2 regions of the Streptomyces sp. NPDC055400 genome follow, and region 2 is predicted to be linked to the other one. Evidence: riboswitches for the same ligand, from Rfam matches in the RefSeq annotation. Region 2 holds a riboswitch; the other holds the start of a gene.

The links. A riboswitch is a leader RNA that binds a small molecule or an ion and turns the genes downstream of it on or off. The one in region 2 is predicted to bind glycine.
Region 1: linked by a shared signal. The riboswitch ahead of gcvP (aminomethyl-transferring glycine dehydrogenase) and the one ahead of gcvT (glycine cleavage system aminomethyltransferase GcvT) in region 2 are both predicted to bind glycine.

The regions. Positions count from the first base shown of each region.
Region 1 covers NZ_JBSHLM010000018.1:9,089-12,130, forward strand. The annotation lists gene ACWIGU_RS36550 (DNA polymerase IV) at 1-1,219, shown strand, start outside; gene ACWIGU_RS36555 (PRC-barrel domain-containing protein) at 1,205-1,588, opposite strand; glycine riboswitch at 1,703-1,798, shown strand; gene gcvP (aminomethyl-transferring glycine dehydrogenase) at 1,982-3,042, shown strand, end outside.
Region 2 covers NZ_JBSHLM010000013.1:212,179-215,220, forward strand. The annotation lists gene gcvT (glycine cleavage system aminomethyltransferase GcvT) at 32-1,156, opposite strand; glycine riboswitch at 1,204-1,315, opposite strand; glycine riboswitch at 1,316-1,419, opposite strand; gene ACWIGU_RS31185 (AAA family ATPase) at 1,556-2,233, shown strand; gene ACWIGU_RS31190 (enhanced serine sensitivity protein SseB) at 2,340-3,042, shown strand, end outside.

The sequences.
Region 1 (3,042 bases), on a different contig from region 2:
GCCCCATGCCGCGTATCTCGTACCGCGCTTCCAGCTGTACCGCGAGGTCAGCGAGCAGGTGATGGGGCTGCTCCGGGAGTTGTCGCCGCTGGTGGAGCCGCTGAGCCTCGACGAGGCGTTCGTCGATCTGGAGGCCGGTGAGGCGGCCTGGGACGCGGCGTCGGCGCGGCTGGTCGGTGAGCGGCTGCGGGAGGAGATCAGGGCCGTGACGGGCCTGACCGGCTCTGTCGGGATCGCGGCGTCGAAGATGCTGGCGAAGATCGCCTCCGAGGAGGCCAAGCCGGACGGTCTGAGGCTGATCGTGCCCGGCACCGAGCGCGCCATGCTCGGGCCCATGTCCGTGCGCACGCTGCCCGGTGTGGGGCCGGCGACCGGGGACCATCTCAGACGCGCCGGGATCACCACGGTCGAGGAGATCGCGGAGGCGGGCGAGGACGAGCTCGTACGGCTGCTGGGGAAGTCGCACGGGGCGTCGCTGTACGCCATGGCTCTCGCGCACGACGACCGGCCCGTGGTGGCCGAGCGGGACGCCAAGTCGGTGTCGGTCGAGGACACGTACGACGTGGACATCCACGACCGGGTGCGGGTGCGGATCGAGGTGCAGCGACTTGCGGAGCGGTGTGTGCAGCGGTTGCGGGGGGCGCAGCGGTCGGGGCGGACGGTGGTCCTCAAGGTGCGGCGCTACGACTTCTCCACGCTGACGAGATCCGAGACGCTGCGCGGGCCGACCGACGACCCCGCGGTGGTGCGGGAGGCGGCGGCGCGGCTCCTGGAGTCCGTGGACACGACGGGCGGGGTGCGGCTGCTGGGCGTGGGAGTGACGGGTCTGGCCGACTACACGCAGGAGGACCTGTTCGCGCAGGCGCGGGCGCAGGCCGAGGCGCACGCGGCCGAGGGTGAGGGAGAGACGGAAGGGGCGGATGGTGCGGGGGATGAGGGCCAGGCGGCTGCCGAAGAGGTCGTCGAGGCCGGGGACCGGCGCTGGGTGGCCGGGCACGACGTGCGGCACGAGGAGTTCGGGCACGGGTGGGTGCAGGGGAGCGGGCTCGGGCGGGTGACGGTGCGCTTCGAGACGCCGTACTCGGAGCCGGGGAGGGTGCGTACGTTCCGGACCGACGACCCCGCGCTCGTCCCCGCGGAGCCGCTGCCGCTGGTGGCGGAGGGCGACGTGAGGCGGGTCGAGGCGGGGGAGCAGAGTGCCGGGTCAGGTGTCGTCTGATGTGCCGGCGATCTTGCCGAAATTACGGCCCTGAGGGGGCGCGGGGTCGTCCGGGCCCGTGATGTCGAGCCCGTAGTGGTGGTAGAGCTGGAGCTCCTGTTCCGGGGAGAGGTGACGGCCGACCCCGAAGTCGGGGGCGTCCTTGATCAGGGAGCGTTCGAAGGGGATGCGCAGGGTGCCCTCCACCAGCTCGCTCGGCTCCAGGGGGACGAAGGCGTCCCGGCTGAACAGGCCTGTGCGTATGGCCGCCCACTCCGGGACCCCGGTCGCGTCGTCGAGGTAGACCTCGTCGACAGTCCCGATTTTGGCTCCGTTGCGGTCGAACGCCTTGCGGCCGATCAGGTTTCGCGGATCGACATCGGTCTGCACGGGGCCCTCCAGCTGCTCGCAACTCATCCGTAAGCACTACCAAAGTGCACATTGGTGACGGCGGCCACTCGAAGCCTGGGGCGCTGTCGCCGCTGGTAGGCTGGCGATGGCTGCTGACCCCGTGCGGGAGAGTCCTCCGGATGACACCGGAGGCGCCGAAGGAGCAACTCCTCCCCGGAATCTCTCAGGCCCCTGTACCGCACGGACGAGGTCACTCTGGAAAGCAGGGCGGGCGTTCAGGCCTCCGCTCTCACCGACGGTGAAAGTCGGCATGCCCTTCGTGATGTGGGGCACGCCGGTGAAGCTCTCAGGTTGAGATGACAGAGGGGGAGGCCGTCCGGGCACCCGCGCCGTGGTGCCCCTCGCAGGTCGTATGACCAGGAGGCCTCCGCAATGACCGCCAACCGTACTCCGCTTTCCCAGCTGGAGCAGGGAATCCCCTTCGAGCAGCGCCATATCGGTCCGGATGAAGCAGCGCAGGCCAAGATGCTCGCGCAGGTCGGGTACGGCTCGCTCGACGAGCTGACGGCGGCCGCGGTCCCGGACGTGATCAAGAGCGCCGAGGCGCTCGATCTTCCCGGGGCCCGCACCGAGGCCGAGGTGCTCGCCGAGCTCCGCTCCCTCGCGGACCGCAACCAGGTCCTCGACTCGATGGTCGGACTCGGCTACTACGGCACGTTCACGCCGCCCGTCATCCTGCGCAACGTCATGGAGAACCCGGCCTGGTACACGGCGTACACGCCCTACCAGCCGGAGATCTCGCAGGGCCGGCTCGAGGCGCTGCTCAACTTCCAGACGATGGTCGCCGAGCTGACCGGCCTGCCGACCTCGGGCGCCTCGCTGCTCGACGAGGGCACGGCCGCGGCCGAGGCCATGGCGCTGTCGCGGCGCATCGGCAAGGTCAAGAACGGCGCCTTCGTGGTCGACGCGGACGCGCTGCCGCAGACCATCGCCGTGATCCAGACGCGCGCCGAGCCGACCGGTGTCGAGGTCGTCGTCGCCGACCTTTCCGAGGGCATCCCGGCCGAGCTCGCCGAGCGCGGCGTCGTCGGCGTCCTGATCCAGTACCCGGGCGCCTCCGGGGCTGTCCGTGACATCAAGCCGGTCATAGACCAGGCTCACGAGCTGGGCGCCGTCGTCACGGTCGCTGCCGATCTGCTCGCCCTCACGCTGCTGACCTCCCCCGGCGAGCTCGGCGCCGACATCGCCGTCGGTACCACGCAGCGCTTCGGCGTCCCGATGGGCTTCGGCGGTCCGCACGCCGGCTACATGGCGGTCCGCGAGAAGTTCGCGCGCAGCCTGCCCGGCCGCCTCGTGGGCGTCTCCGTCGACGCCGACGGCAACAAGGCGTACCGCCTCGCGCTGCAGACCCGTGAGCAGCACATCCGTCGCGAGAAGGCCACCAGCAACATCTGTACCGCTCAGGTGCTGCTCGCCGTCATGGCCGGCATGTA
Region 2 (3,042 bases):
CTTCCGGCGGCCCCCGTGAGGACTGGTCGGACTACTTCTGGCGCTTGTAGAACGGCAGCGCCACGACCTCGTACGGCTCGTGGGCGCCGCGGATGTCCACGCCCACGCCCTCGGTGCCGGGGGCGGCGTGCGCCGCGTCCACATAGGCGATGGCGATCGGCTTGCCGAGCGTGGGGGAGGGGGCGCCGGAGGTGACCTCGCCGATCACCTTGCCGTCGGCGACCACGGACATCCCGGCGCGCGGCACCCGGCGGCCCTCGGCGATCAGGCCGACGAGCTTGCGCGGCGGGGCGGTCTCGGCGCGCTCGGCGGCTGCCTCGAGCGCCTCGCGGCCCACGAAGCGGCCCTCGTTGCCGGTCTTCTCGAACTTCACGACGCGGCCGAGACCGGCGTCGAAGGGGGTCAGCGCCGTCGTCAGCTCGTGCCCGTACAGCGGCATGCCGGCCTCCAGGCGCAGCGTGTCGCGGCAGGAGAGGCCGGCGGGGACGAGCCCGACCGGCGCGCCCGCGTCGGTCAGCGCCTGCCACAGCTTCTCGGCGTGCTCCGGGGCGACGAACAGCTCGAAGCCGTCCTCGCCGGTGTAGCCGGTGCGGGCGATGAGGGCCGGGACGCCGGCGACGGTGCCGGGCAGGCCCGCGTAGTACTTGAGACCGTCCAGGTCGGCGTCCGTGAGGGACTTCAGGATGCCGGGGGACTCGGGGCCCTGGACGGCGATCAGCGCATACGCGTCGCGGTCGTCGCGGACCTCGGCGTCGAAGCCGGCGGCGCGCTCGGTGACCGCGTCGAGGACGATCTGCGCGTTGCCCGCGTTGGCGACGATCATGTACTCGTGCTCGCCCAGGCGGTAGACGATCAGGTCGTCGACGATCCCGCCGTCCTCCTGGCAGATCATGGTGTAGCGGGCGCGGCCGGGGCCGATCGTGGACATGTTGCCGACGAGGGCGTAGTCGAGGAGATCGACGGCCTGCGGCCCGGTGACGGTGATCTCGCCCATGTGCGAGAGGTCGAAGAGGCCCGCCTTGGTGCGGACCGCGATGTGCTCGTCGCGCTCGCTGCCGTACCGCAGCGGCATGTCCCAGCCCGCGAAGTCGGTCATCGTCGCGCCCAGCGAGCGGTGCAGGGCGTCGAGGGCGGTCTTACGGGGGACGTTGTTCATGAGTGGTGCTCCAGGATCCCAGGCATGACAGACGAGGGCGATGGTCTTCCTCCCCATCTGTCATCGGAACCTGAGAGGTTCGCCGGCGCCACACGTACAGGTGGTCGCGGCTTGCACCTTGGGTGGAGCGGCCGAGGGCCGCCCGCTTTTCAGATATGCCTCGCCCGCGCGGTACGGGGCCTGAGAGATTCAAGGGAGGAACTTGCTCCTTCGGCGCCCCCGGGGACGCGTAGGCGTCCGGGGAGCTCTCCCGCGCGGATTCAAGCGGCCGGTATGCAGTTGGTCGTGCTCTTGGCGCGCACATCATTGCATGCCGACCGTACGGGGAAACCACTTGTAGGGCATTACCGTCTCTTTACACTTGACGGGCAAGGGTGGCGTGACCGAACGGGGAGGACGATCACGGTGCACAAGGCAGTGCCGGGTGCGTACGCGGCGGCAGGAGTCGGGCAGCGTGCTGTGCCCCGCCCCGGGGCGGCGACAGGGCGCGGTCCGGTCGTCAGGGATCTGCGCGGCAGAGGCGGCCGCACGCCGAGGCGCCTCGGCTTCGCGCGGGGTGACCTGATCGTGGTCTCGGGGCTCCCGGGCAGTGGCAAGTCCACGCTGATGCGCCGCGCGGTCGGTGCCGGGGGTGCCGTGCGCATCGACTCGCAGGACACGCGTGACCGCTGGGCGGCCCGGCTGCCGCGGCTGCTCCCGTACGCCGTGTACCGCCCGCTCGTGCGGCTCGCGCACTTCGCTGGGCTGCGGCGGGCCCTGCGCTCGGGAGGCAGCGTCGTCCTGCACGACTGCGGCACGCAACGCTGGGTGCGGCGCTGGCTGGCCAAGGAGGCCGGGCGGCGCGGGGCGGACCTGCATCTGATGCTGCTCGACGTCGACGCGGACACGGCGCTCGCGGGCCAGCGGGACCGCGGCCGCGGGGTCTCGCGCTACGCGTTCGCCCGGCACCGCCGCGCGGTCGCGGGCCTGGTGGAGTCCGCCGAGCGCGGTGACCTGCCGTGGGGCTGCGCGTCCGCGGTGCTGCTCGACCGGGACGCGACGGATGTGCTGAACGGGATCGGGTTCGAGGGGAGTTGACCGGTCGCGACCCTCTGTGCGCGCACGGACGCGGAGGGTGTTCTGTCACCCGTACGCGCTAGGGTTCGGCCGCAGACAGAGCGGTTCCAGAGCGGGTGGTAGGCACATGGACATTCCGGCGCAGGCTCACGCACATCCGTACGGCGGGTGGCCGGCGAACGAGCTCGAGGAGGTGCTCGCCGCCTCCCTCGGGGCCGACTCGGCGGGCGGCCGGATCGTCGAGGTCCTCGGGCGCAGCCGGGTGTGGATACCGCTGCCCCAGGGCGGCGGTCCCGGCAGCCCGAACCTCGACCTGCCGACGCTGGAGATCGAGGGCCAGGCCTATGTGCCCGTCTTCAGCTCCGAGGAGCAGTTCCTCGCGGTCGTCGGCGACCGGATGGGCTGCACGGTCGCGCCGGCCGTCGAGTTCGCGCGCGGGCTGCCCCCGCAGGTCGGCATCGCGGTGAATCCGGACGGCGCCGTCGGCGTCCCGCTGCCCCCGCCCGCCGTCGCCGAGCTGTGCAAGTCCGGCCGTACGCCGCTGGACGGGCCCGCCACGGGTGGCCGGGTCAGCCTCTACGAGCCCGACTGGCAGGACGACCCGGTCGACTTCCTGGCCGCCGTGCGCGAGGAGTTCGAGGCGTCCGGCGTCGTCCTGACCGCCCGCCGCTGCCTCGCCAGCGTCGAGGGCGGCGACCCCCTCCTCTTCGTTGGCGTCGAGCTGTCGCAGTGGGAGGGCCCCGCGCGCAACCTGCCCATGGACGCTTTGGGCCGCGCCCTCGGCCGGGCTCCCGCGCCCTGGCCGGTGAACCTCGTCCTGCTCGACATCA